DNA from 3 places in the Streptomyces ziwulingensis genome. Region 1 is predicted to be linked to each of the others. Evidence: riboswitches for the same ligand, from Rfam matches in the RefSeq annotation. Region 1 holds a riboswitch; each other region holds the start of a gene.
The links. A riboswitch is a leader RNA that binds a small molecule or an ion and turns the genes downstream of it on or off. The one in region 1 is predicted to bind cobalamin.
Positions count from the first base shown of each region.

Region 2: another riboswitch for cobalamin. It lies ahead of ABEB00_RS13490 (cobalamin biosynthesis protein); the one in region 1 lies ahead of ABEB00_RS27930 (energy-coupling factor ABC transporter permease).
Region 3: another riboswitch for cobalamin. It lies ahead of ABEB00_RS14930 (ABC transporter substrate-binding protein); the one in region 1 lies ahead of ABEB00_RS27930 (energy-coupling factor ABC transporter permease).

Region 1 covers NZ_BAABIG010000062.1:31,599-35,719, reverse strand. The annotation lists gene ABEB00_RS27945 (DUF7144 family membrane protein) at 1-57, opposite strand, end outside; gene ABEB00_RS27940 (voltage-gated chloride channel family protein) at 242-1,573, shown strand; gene ABEB00_RS27935 (potassium channel family protein) at 1,678-2,166, shown strand; cobalamin riboswitch at 2,242-2,438, shown strand; gene ABEB00_RS27930 (energy-coupling factor ABC transporter permease) at 2,469-3,206, shown strand; gene ABEB00_RS27925 (energy-coupling factor ABC transporter substrate-binding protein) at 3,203-3,607, shown strand; gene cbiQ (cobalt ECF transporter T component CbiQ) at 3,608-4,121, shown strand, end outside.
Region 2 covers NZ_BAABIG010000023.1:52,295-56,415, forward strand. The annotation lists gene ABEB00_RS13485 (cobyric acid synthase) at 1-973, opposite strand, end outside; gene ABEB00_RS13490 (cobalamin biosynthesis protein) at 970-1,944, opposite strand; cobalamin riboswitch at 2,046-2,187, opposite strand; gene ABEB00_RS13495 (hypothetical protein) at 2,299-2,520, opposite strand; gene ABEB00_RS13500 (inorganic phosphate transporter) at 2,557-3,804, opposite strand; gene ABEB00_RS13505 (class II aldolase/adducin family protein) at 4,032-4,121, shown strand, end outside.
Region 3 covers NZ_BAABIG010000025.1:28,164-32,284, forward strand. The annotation lists gene ABEB00_RS14920 (beta-ketoacyl-[acyl-carrier-protein] synthase family protein) at 1-805, shown strand, start outside; gene ABEB00_RS14925 (ACP S-malonyltransferase) at 839-1,849, shown strand; cobalamin riboswitch at 1,881-2,090, shown strand; gene ABEB00_RS14930 (ABC transporter substrate-binding protein) at 2,149-3,201, shown strand; gene ABEB00_RS14935 (FecCD family ABC transporter permease) at 3,198-4,121, shown strand, end outside.

The sequences.
Region 1 (4,121 bases):
CCGGCCGGAGGAGGCGGGGACCGTGGCGCCGGGGGAACGTGCGGCGTGCTGGCTCATGGGCGTCGTCCTCTCGCACAGACTTCTGCACCGGTTCTCGGCGGTGTTCCGAGCGTGGCCCCGGTGCGGGCGCCCGGCCATGCGGAGTACGCCGAACGGGTGAACCCGGTTTGGGTCGCAGAACATGCGTCCGGTGCCCGCCTCCCGTTGACTGACCGGACCCGGAGGGAACGCGGAGGAGCCCATGACCACGCCGTCGGACGCGGCCGCGCCACCGGCCGGGCGGTCGCCGCGGGAGACCGTGCTCGACCCCCGCTACCTGCGGCTGCTGCTGCTGTGCGTCCTGCTGGGGGTGCCGGTGGCCCTCGCCTGCTTCTTCTTCGTCGGGCTCCAGCACCTGCTCCAGCACTGGGTGTGGACCTCGCTGCCCGAGGCGGCCGGCTACGCCCGTCCGCCCTGGTGGTGGCCGCTGCCCGCGCTGGCCCTGGCGGGCCTGCTGCTGGCGCCGGTCGTGACCCGGATGCCGGGCGGCGGCGGCCATCTGCCGGTGGACGGGCTGGGCGGCGCGCCGGTGGGCCCGAAGGCGCTGCCCGGAGCGGTGCTGGCCGCGCTGGCCGGCCTGCCGCTGGGCGTGGTGCTCGGGCCGGAGGCGCCGCTGATGGCCGTCGGCAGCGGGCTGGCGCTGCTCGCGGTACGCCGGTCCGCCCCGCCCGACCCGGAGGTGCGCGCGGTCCTCGCGACGGCCGGTTCGACCGCCGCCATCTCCACCATCCTCGGCGGCCCGCTGGTCGCGGCGGTCCTGCTCATCGAGGGTGCCGGGCTGGCCGGCGCGAAGCTGGCCGCCCTGCTGCTGCCCTGTCTGCTGGCCAGCGCGGCCGGAGCGCTGGTCTTCACCGGCTTCGGCGACTGGACCGGGCTGAAGATCGGCGCGCTCTCCCTCCAGGACCTGCCGCCGCGGGCCGGCCCGGACGCGGGCGACTTCCTGTGGGGCGTGCCGGTGGCGGCCCTGATCGCGGTACTGATCGCGCTGGGCCGGGAACTGGGACGCTCCACGGTGACCTGGACGCGCCGGAACACCGCCTCACGGACCGTGCTGTGCGCCACGGCGGTCGGGGGCTGTCTCGCCGTCTACGCCCTGGTCACCGGACGTTCCCCGGCCGAGGCGGCGCTCTCCGGGCAGGCGGCGCTCGCCCAGCTCGCCGCGGCTCCGCACGCCTGGTCGGTGGGCGCGCTGCTCGCGCTCGTCGCCTGCAAGGGGCTGGCCTGGGGCATCGCGCTGGGCAGCCTGCGCGGCGGCCCGATCTTCCCGGCCGTCCTGCTGGGCACGGCGACGGCCATGGCCTGCTCGGGCCTGCCGGGGCTCGGTACGACACCGGCCCTCGCCCTGGGCATCTCCGCCGCCGCGTCGGCGGTGACCGGGCTGCCGCTGGCCGGCGCGGTACTGGCGGTACTGCTGCTGGGCGGTGACGCCCACGACCAGACGCCGCTGATCGTCACCGCGTCGGTCGTCGCCTTCCTCGTCGCCCGGCTGATGCGGCGCGGCCGGCCGCCGGAGCAGGCGGGAGGGGCACGGTGACCCGGGGGCCGGGACCGGGGCCGGGGCGGGGGCGGGGGCGGTCCACCGGGGACGCCGGCCCGCCGGGGCGGGTCCGGGGCGCGTGGCGGTGGGTACGGCCGTGGCTGCTGCGGGGGGCCGTCGCGGTGGTCGTGGTCGCCGCGTACTTCCTGCTCCCCCTGGACCGGCTGGGCCCCGAGCGGCCCGTCGTGAGCTGGGTGGTGTTCACGCTGGTCCTCGCCCTGGTGGCGGCGCTGCTGCTGCGCCAGGTCCGGCACGTCCTCACCGACCGCCCCGAGACCCGGCCCGGCCTCGCCATCGCCCTGCTGATGGTGCTCTCCCTGCACGTCTTCGCGGCCGCCTACTACGCCCTCGCCAAGGAGCCGGGCCAGTTCTCGGGGCTCCGCACCCGCCTGGACGGCCTGTACTTCACCGTCGTCACGCTCGCCACCGTCGGGTACGGGGACATCACCCCCCGGGGACAGTCGGCCCGCGTGGTCACGGTCGTGCAGATCGTGTACACGTTCGTCTTCCTGACGGCCTCCGCCACGGCCCTGACCCAGCGGGTGCGCAACCTGGTGGTCCGGCGGCTGGAACGGGACGGACGCGGCTGATCTGGCACCCGGCCCGTCGGGCCCGTCCGCCTGCCCCGCGAGGCGGACCTGCTTGTCAGCGTCCCCGTCGGCGCACTACTGTCACCACGCCTTGGTGAACGGGAAATCGGTGCGATACCGGTGCGGCCCTCGCCACTGTGATCGGGAAGTCCGGCTCCGGCCCCCTCGGGGGCAGCCACTGGGTCCCAGGGGATGTCCCCCTGGTCCGGGAAGGCGGAGCACGGGCGGTGGTACCCGTCAGCCAGGAGACCGGCCAAGGCGCGTCGTCCATCCACGAGGTGCTGGAGAGGGTCTGCTGAGCCATGCACATAGCCGAGGGCTTTCTGCCTCCGGCGCACGCGATCGCCTGGAGTGTCGCGTCCGCGCCGTTCGTCGTCCACGGAGTCCGCTCCCTCACGCGTGAGGTCCGAGAGCACCCGGAGAGCACTCTGCTCCTCGGCGCCTCCGGTGCCTTCACCTTCGTCCTGTCCGCGCTGAAGATCCCGTCGGTGACCGGGAGTTGCTCCCACCCCACCGGCACCGGGCTGGGCGCCGTCCTGTTCCGGCCGCCGATCATGGCGGTGCTCGGCACCATCACCCTGCTGTTCCAGGCGCTGCTGCTGGCGCACGGCGGCCTGACCACGCTCGGCGCCAACGTCTTCTCCATGGCGATCGTCGGCCCCTGGGCCGGATACGCCGTCTACCGGCTGCTGCGCCGCTACGACGCGCCGCTGATGGCGGCGGTGTTCTTCGGCGCGTTCGTCGCCGACCTGTCCACGTACTGCGTGACCAGCGTGCAGTTGGCGCTGGCCTTCCCCGACCCGGGCAGCGGGTTCTGGGGCGCGCTCGGCAAGTTCGGCTCCATCTTCGCCGTCACGCAGATCCCGCTCGCGGTCAGCGAGGGGCTGCTCACCGTGCTGGTGATGCGGCTGCTGGTGCAGTCCAGCAAGGGCGAACTGACCCGCCTCGGCGTGCTGCTGACGCGACCGGCGAAAAGCGAGACCGGCGAGAAGGACGAGACGGGCGAGAAGGGCGAGAAGCAGGAGGTGGTGGCCCCGTGAAGCGCCACACGAAGATCAACGCACTGCTGCTGCTCGCGGTGGCCGCGCTCGCCGTGTTCCCGCTGGTGTTCGGCCTCGGCGACCACAAGGAGGAGCCGTTCGCGGGTGCGGACGCCGAGGCGGAGACGGCGATCACCGAGATCAGCCCGGACTACGAGCCGTGGTTCTCGCCGCTGTACGAACCACCCTCCGGGGAGGTCGAGTCGGCGCTGTTCGCCCTCCAGGCCGCGCTCGGCGCCGGTGTGCTGGCGTACTACTTCGGGGTGCGCCGGGGCCGCCGCCAGGGCGAGGAACGGGCCCTGGCGGCCCGGCAGGACACCCACGCGGCTCCCGGGGCCGGCGGGGCCGAGATTCACGGGGTCGAGGTTCATGGCGCCCACGACGTCCACGAGGACGCCTGAGTGCTGCCGATCGACGCGGCGGCGCACAGCAGCCGCTGGCGCCGCCGCCACCCCGTGGACAAGGCCGTGCTCGGGCTGGGCCTCACGGTGCTCGCGATCTCCCTGCCGGCCTGGCCGGGGGCGGCGCTGGTGCTGGTGACGGCGGTGGCCGTGCTGCTCGGCCCGGCGGGTGTCCCCCCGCGCGCGCTCTGGCGGGCCTACCGGGTGCCGCTGGGCTTCTGCCTGACGGGCGCGCTGCCGCTGCTGGTACGGGTCGGCGGCCCGGACGGTTTCGTGGGCGCCGCCCCGGACGGGCCGGTCCGCGCCGCCGAGCTGCTGCTGCGCACCTCGGCGGCGTCCCTCGGGGTGCTCCTGTTCGCCTTCACCACCCCGATGTCCGACCTGCTGCCCCGGCTGGTGCGGGCCGGGGTGCCGGCACCGGTCGTGGACGTCGCGCTGGTGACGTACCGGATGAGCTTCCTGCTCCTGGACTCGGTGCGGCGCGTCCGCCGGTCGCAGGCGGCGCGGCTCGGGC
Region 2 (4,121 bases), on a different contig from region 1:
CGGCGAGGCCCCGCTCCCGCAGCCACTCCAGCGCCCGGACCGTCCCGCGGGTCCCCGGCACGATCACCAGGTCGGCGTCGGCCAGTTCGGCCGGCCGGTCCACGAACCGCACGATCACGCCGGGCTCGGCGGCCAGCGCGTCCACGTCGGTGAAGTTGGACATCAGCGGCACCGCGCAGACCGCGATCCGCAGCACGTCCTCGCCGGCCGGCGGGGCGGTGTCCGACTCCCGGACGGTGCCGCGCAGCGACACCCGCAGCCCGTCCTCCTCGTCGATGCCGAGCCCGTGCCGGAACGGCAGTACACCGTAGGCGCGGCGGCCGGTGAGGCCGCGCAGCATGTCGAGGCCGGGCTCAAGCAGCGAGACGTCGCCCCGGAACTTGTTCACCAGGAATCCGGCGACCAGCGCCTGGTCCTCGGGTGAGAGCAGCGCCACCGTGCCGAAGAAGGAGGCGAAGACGCCACCGCGGTCGATGTCGCCGACGACGAGGACGGGGAGCCCGGCGCCCCGGGCGATCCCCATGTTCACGATGTCGGTCCGGCGCAGGTTGATCTCCGCCGGACTGCCCGCCCCCTCGCAGATCACCGCGTCATACGTGCCCCGCAGCTCGGCCAGGCACTCCAGCACGGTGCCGAGCAGCTCGCGCTGCCGCCCGCCGTGGTAGCCGCGGGCGCTCATCTCCCCGACCGCCCGGCCCAGCAGCACGACCTGGCTGCTGCGCTCGCCACCCGGCTTGAGCAGCACCGGGTTCATCAGCGCGGTCGGCTCCACGCGGCACGCCTGCGCCTGCATGGCCTGCGCCCGCCCGATCTCGGCGCCCTCGCGGGTCACGAACGAGTTGAGGGACATGTTCTGCGCCTTGAAGGGCGCCACCTTCACGCCCTGCCGCACCAGCCAGCGGCAGATCCCGGCGGTGACGACGCTCTTGCCGGCGTCGGAGGTGGTGCCGGCCACGAGCAGGCCACCGTTCATGACGTCCGTCCTTTCGCGGGCGGCCGGCGGACGGGCGTCCGGCGGCCGAGCAGGCGGGCGCCCGCGCACACGCCGAGCGCGAGCCAGCTCACGCGGCGGGAGAGGCGTACGGCCCGGTCGATGTCGCTCACCCGGACGGCCCGCCCGGTGCCGCCGCCCAGCACCGGCCGGTGCTCGACCCGGCCGCCGTACGACAGGGTGCCGCCGAGCCGCACCCCGAGGGCGCCCGCGAAGGACGCCTCGACGGGACCGGCGTTGGGGCTCGGATGGGCGCTCGCGTCGGCGCGCCAGGCCCGTACCGCGCCCCTCGGGTCGCCCCCGGCGGCGACGGCGAGCAGGGCGGTCAGCCGGGCCCCCGGCCAGCCCGCCACGTCGTCCAGGCGGGCCGAGGCCCAGCCGAACCGGCGGTACCGGGGCGACTTGTGACCGACCATGGCGTCGAGGGTGTTCACGGCCCGGAAGGCGAGCAGGCCGGGCACCCCGGCCACCGCGCCCCACACCAGCGCGCCGACCACCGCGTCCGAGGTGTTCTCGGCGACGGACTCCACCACGGCCCGCGCGATCCCGTCCGCGTCCAGGGACTGCGGGTCGCGTCCGCACAGGTGCGGCAGCCGCTCCCGGGCGGCCTCCACGTCGCCGGCCTCCAGCGCGCGCCCGACGGCGCCGGCCTCGCGGACGAGTGACGTACCGCCGACGACGGCCCAGGTGGCGGCCGCGGTCAGGGCGACGCGGGCGGCGGGGGAGGAGCGCACGGCGCGGGCGGACCCGGCGCCGAGGGCCGCGGCCGCGCCGACGCACACGGCGGTGTGCAGCGCGCCCCGCCCCCGGCGGTCGCTCCACAGGATGTTCTCCACGGCACCGGCGGCGCGGCCGAACGCGGCGACCGGATGCCCGCGGCGGGGATCGCCGAGGAGCAGGTCACCGAGGAGGCCGGCGGCGGCGCCGTACGCGAAGACGCGTTCGGCACGCACGGGCTCAGCCGGTCACACGGTCGGGAAGAGACCTGGAACGGAACCTCGCGGGGCAGCCGGGCATCGCGTCGTGTCCTCACTCAGGGTGTCCACGCCCTGGTTCGAAGAGACCGGCGGTGAGAGTTCCTGACTCCCCGGGGATTCCTCCCCGGGTCACAGTGGCGGGACCGCGCCGGATTCGCACCGGGCTTCCTCTCCTGCCGCCGTACATGGCCTCGGCAGTCCACCACGCCCCGCGAACACCCGTCAACTTGCCGTTGACCTGCGAGGGGGGAGTGTGCGAAGGCCCACAGCGAGGCGGGGTGCGAGCGGGCCGGGCCCGCTCGCACCCCGCCTCGTCGCGGATGGCGCCGGTCAGGCGACGATCAGGTAGATCCCGTACGCGACGGCCGCCGCGCAGGCCGTGAAGCAGGCGTACGCGCCGGTGACCGCGAGGCCCGCGGAACCGCCCCGGGCGGTGGCCCGCTCCTGGCGGGAGAGGCCGGCGATGCCCAGGGTGAACAGGGACACCAGCGCCACGGTGATCACGAGACTGACCCCGAAGACGGAGCCGAGGGCTGCCCAGTCGATCTGCATGGTGGTTCTCTTCTCTTCCTTCGTGCCCGGGCGGGATCAGACGGGGGTGGCGGCCGACGCGGCCTTGGACCCGGCGGCGGGGACGGCGGCGGGGGCCGGGACGGTCGCCGTCAGGCCCTCGCTCACGCCCGCCGGGGGCGGCGGGGACACCGCGGCGATGGCGTCGGTGACGACACCGGGCTCCTCGGCGGCGGTGACGTGGGTGTGGTCGACGACCTCGCGCCGGGAGATCCGCCAGATCGCGAAGCTGGCGGCGACGAGGAGGACCGCGACCAGCGCCGTGCCCCAGCCGCCCAGTCCGCAGACCCACTCGGCGAGCGCGGCGACCAGGGCCGCGGCCGGCAGGGTCAGACCCCAGGCGACGAACATCCGGGTCGCCGTGGACCAGCGCACCACGCCGCCCTTGCGGCCGAGACCCGCGCCCATCACCGCGCCCGAGACCGAGTGGGTGGTGGAGAGGGAGAAGCCGATGTGGGAGGAGGCCAGGATGACCGTGGCCGCGCTGGTCTGGGCGGCGAAGCCCTGCTGCGGCTGGAGGTCGGTCAGGCCCTTGCCCATGGTGCGGATGATCCGCCAGCCGCCGAGGTAGGTGCCGAGCGCGATGGCCAGGCCCGCGGAGAGGATGACCCAGACCGGCGGGTCGGAGTCGGGGGCGAGGGCGCCGCCGGCCACCAGGGCGAGGGTGATGATGCCCATCGTCTTCTGCGCGTCGTTGGTGCCGTGCGCCAGCGAGACCAGGCCGGCGGAGGCGATCTGCCCGGCGCGGTAGCCCTTGGTGGCGGCCTTCCCGTCGGCCCCGCGGCCGAGCCGGTAGGTCAGCCGGGCGCCGAGCAGCGCCGCGACCCCCGCCACGATCGGGGCGGCGATCGCCGGCAGCAGCACCTTGGTGACGAGCACGTCGCCGTGGACCGCGCCGACGCCGGCCGAGGCGACGGCGGCGCCGATCAGACCGCCCATGAGGGCGTGCGAGGAGCTGGAGGGCAGGCCCACCAGCCAGGTCACCAGGTTCCAGAGGATCGCGCCCACCAGGGCGGCGAAGATGACCTCGGGACGGATGCCGGTCTCGTCGACGAGACCCTTGGAGATCGTGTTGGCGACCTCCACCGAGAGGAAGGCGCCGACAAGGTTGAGGACGGCGGACATCGCCACCGCCACCTTGGGCTTGAGGGCACCGGTCGAAATGGTGGTGGCCATCGCGTTGGCGGTGTCGTGGAAACCGTTCGTGAAATCAAACGCGAGTGCGGTTATCACCACGATCGCGAGGATCAGCGAGAAGCTTTCCATTTACCCAGGCAATCGTTCGAGGTCATTGGCTGGTCGAACGTAAGTAACGTGGATGAACGGAAGATGAACTGGGTGGGGCGTCACGGTGACCGGAATCGGGGGCCCCGCCTCGGCCTCCCCGGCCGGGCCGTTTCCGGCCCCGGGCCCGCCTGGCAGGATCGCCGCAGCGCCGGACGACGGCGGGACCACCACAGGGGCGCCAGGGGCGCCCGGGAGGAGGCCGGGCCGTGGCCGAGGCACAGGGCGGGCGGGTACGCCCGGAGGAGGCGAGCGCCTGGGAGGCGCTCGTGACGACCGCCCGGCGCACGGTGGCCGAC
Region 3 (4,121 bases), on a different contig from region 1:
CCTGCTGGTCGGCGCGAGGGCCGGGGTGCACACCCCGGTCAGCGCCTGTGCCTCCGGCGCCGAGGCCGTCGCCCAGGCCCTCGAACTGATCCGGGACGGCCGCGCCGACGTGGTGGTCGCGGGCGGCGCCGAGGCCGGACTGCATCCGCTGGTCTTCGCCGGGTTCGCCCGCCTGCGGGCACTCTCCCGGCTCAGTGAGGACCCCGACCGGGCCTCGCGCCCCTTCGACGCGGACCGCGACGGCTTCGTGATGGGGGAGGGGGCCGGGATACTCGTGGTGGAGAGCGCCGAGCACGCCGCGGCCCGCGGCGCCCGCGTGCACTGCCGGCTGACCGGCGCGGGCATCACCAACGACAGTCACCACGTCGCGCAGCCCGCCCCCGGCGGCACCGGCTGCGCCGCCGCGGTGAGCGCCGCGCTGCACGACGCCGGACTGGAGCCCGCGGACGTACGGCACGTCAACGCGCACGCCACCTCGACACCCGTGGGCGACCTCTGCGAGGCCCAGGCGCTGCACACGGCTTTCGGCAAGGCGCTGCACGACGTGGCGGTCAGCGCGCCCAAGGCGGCCCTCGGACACACTCTGGGCGCCGCCGGGGCGATCGAGGCGGTCACCACCGTCCTCGCCCTGCGCGAGAGAACCGCACCGCCCACCCGCAGCCTCGAACGCGTCGACCCCGCCATCGAACTGAACGTCGTCGGCCGGCACCCCGAGTCGCTGCCGTCCGGCCCGCTCGCGGCGGTCAGCACGAGCATCGGCTTCGGCGGCCACAACGTCGCACTGGCCTTCGCCAACGCCTCATGACCCACCCCTGCGGCGCCCCGTCGGAAATCGTCGATGTCCCCCGGTGAACCGGCCGCCGGGGACGGCCGGCCGCGCACGGTGCTGATGTGTCCCGGGCAGGGAGCCTACCTTCCGGGCGCCCTGCGTCACCTGCGCGAGGTCCCCGCGGTCGCCGAGGTCCTCACCGCCGCGGACGCCGCCGCGGCGGGCCGGGGCGATGCCGCAGCGCCGGTCGGCGCCCTCCTCACCGAGGAGGGCGCACCCGGCCCCGAGGAACTCCTGCGCGCCGACCCCCTCGGGTTCGACCTGGCCACCTACGCCGCCGCGGTCGCCGCCGCCACCCTGCTCCTCGGCCTCGCCCGCCACACCGGCACCCGGGTCGACGCGGTGCTCGGCCACAGCGTCGGAGACCTCGCCGCCCTCACCGCGGCCGGGGTCCTCACCGTGCGCCAGGGAGTCCGGCTGCTGCGGGTCCGCGACCGCCTGCTGCGTACCGCAGGGCTGCCCGCCGCCGGAATGCTGGCCACCGACCTGACCGCCGACCGCGCGGCGGAACTGCTCCGCGCCTCCGGCCTGTCCGAGGTACGGATCGCCGCCCACAACGCCCCCGCCCAGGTCGTCCTCGCCGGGCCCGCCGCCCCGCTGGACCGGGCCCGGCGGGCGGTCCTCGACAGCGGCCACCGCGCCACCCCCCTCACCAGCCGCACCGCCTACCACCACCCCCTCCTCACCGACGTCCACCGCGCCTTCCGGGCCCTTCTGCGCGGCCAGCCGCTGCGGCCCCCGACGCTCGCCGTGCACACCGCCGCCGGCCGCCCCGCCCGCACCCCGGCCCAACTGCGCACCGCGGCGGCCGCCCACCTCACCGAACCCCTCGCCTTCCCGCGGGCCCTGCACGCCCTGCACCGGGCCGGGTTCACCACCTACCTCGACGGCGGCCCCCGCGCCCTGCTGGGCGCCCTGGCCAAGGCCACCCTGCCCGGTTGTGCCGTCGCCGCGCCCCTGCGCACGGCCGCCGGCACCGACCGGGTCCGGGCGCGGCTCGCCGCCGTCACCGCGGGCTGACCGGGCCGCCCGAGGCCACCGACCGGGAGGTTGGTACGCTGCGCAGGCCAGTCGTGCCACATCCGTGGTCGGGGAATCCGGTGTGAATCCGGAACTGACGCGCAGCGGTGAGGGGGACGGGCGGGGCACTGAAGCCACTGGGACAGACCACGCCGGACACCGCGCCGGCGCACACCTCCCGGGAAGGCGCCTCGTCCGGACGAACCCGAGTCCGAAGACCTGCTGGCACCTCCGCGTCCGCGCGGAGGTCGACCGTAGGCCAGGCTCCGCGTCCGAGCCCCGAAAGCTGAGGCATTCCCGTGTTCCGTTCCCCCGTGCGCCCCGTCGCGCTCCTGCTCACCTCCGCCGCGCTGCTCACCGCGTGCGGCTCCGCCCAGGACCCGGACGGGACGGCGGCCGGCGAGGCGGCCGGGTCCGCCGCCACCGGCTACCCGCTCACCCTCGGCAACTGCGGCCACGAGGTCACCCTGAACTCCGCGCCGCGGCACGCCGTCTCCCTCAACCAGGGCTCCACCGAGATCCTGCTCTCCCTGGGCCTGGCGGACCGCCTCGCCGCCACCGCCACCTGGACCGACCCGGTGCTGAAGGGGCTGGAGAAGGCGAACGCCTCGGTGCCGCGCCTCGCCGACAACGCCCCCTCCTTCGAGAAGGTCCTGGACACCGAACCGGACTTCGTCACCGCCTCCTTCGTCTCCACGCTCGGCACCGGCGGTGTCGCCACCCGCGAGCAGTTCGAGAAACTGGGCGTGCCCACGTACGTCTCCCCGTCCGACTGCGCCGCGGGCAAGGACAACGACAGCGCCGGCGACGGTTCCCGCTCCACGCCGCTCACCCTCGACACCGTCTACGGCGAGATACATGACCTGGCGCGCGCCTTCGGCGTCGAGGAGCGCGGCGACAAGCTCGTGGCCGGCCTGAAGGAACGGGTGCGCGAGGCCACGGACGGCCTGGACGCCTCCGGTGTCTCCCTCATGTACTGGTTCGCCAACTCCCAGTCGCCCTACCTCGCCGGCTGCTGCGGCGCCCCCGGTGCCATCACCCGCGCCGTGGGCGCCGAGAACGTCTTCTCCGACACCCACGACGAGTGGCCCCAGATCAACTGGGAGACCGTCGCCGACCGTGACCCCGACGTCATCGTCCTCGGCGACCTGACCCGCAAGTCCCAGACCGCGGAGACCGCGAAGGCGAAGATCCGCTTCCTGGAGACCAACCCCGCCACGCGCAACCTGGAGGCGGTGAGGAAGAAGCGGTACGTTCTGCTCAGCGGGCAGGCGATGAACCCCTCCCTGCGGACGGTCGAGGGGATCGAGCAGGTGGCCACCGGTCTGCGGGACCTCGGGCTGGTCAAGTGACAAGCGCCCGGACGCCCCTGCTCACCGTCGGCGGACTCCTCGCACTGGTCGCCTCGGTGGCCGTCGCGGTGACCATCGGACCGGCCGACATCTCCCCGGCCGACGTGTGGGCCTCCGTCGCCGCCCACCTAGGGCTGGGCGAGTCCACGCTGCCGCCGCTGCGGGACGGCATCGTGTGGGACCTGCGCATGCCGCGCACCCTGCTGGCCGCGGTCTGCGGGGCGGGCCTCGCCCTGTGCGGGGCGGTCATGCAGTCCCTGCTGCGCAACCCGCTGGCCGACCCGTTCGTGCTCGGCGTCTCCTCCGGCGCCTCGACCGGGGCGGTCGCCGTGATCGTGCTCGGGGTGGGCGGGGGAGCGGTGTCGCTCTCCGCCGGGGCCTTCTTCGGCGCCCTGCTCTCCTTCGGGCTGGTGCTGCTGCTCAGCCACACGCTCGGCGGGAGCGTCGACCGCGTCGTGCTGTCCGGGGTGGCCGTCATGCAGCTCTTCTCGGCGCTCACCTCGTTCACGGTGCTCACCTCGGCGGACGCCGAGACCACCCGGGGCGTGCTGTTCTGGCTGCTCGGCTCGCTCACCGGCGCCGACTGGACGCAGGTGCTGCTCTGCGCCGCGGTACTGGCCGGCGTACTCGTCGTCTGCCTCCTGAACTCCTCCACCCTGGACGCGTTCACCTTCGGCGAGGAGGCCGCGGCCGGCCTCGGCGTCCGGGTGGCCCGCACCCGCCTGATCCTCCTGTGCGTCACCGCCCTGCTCACCGCGGCGCTGGTGAGCTGCGCCGGGGCGATCGGCTTCGTCGGACTGGTCCTGCCGCACGCCACCCGCGCGCTCACCGGGGCCGCCCACGCCCGGCTGCTGCCCGTCACCGTCCTCACCGGCGCCGTCTTCCTCGTCTGGGTGGACACCCTCGCCCGTACCGTCCTC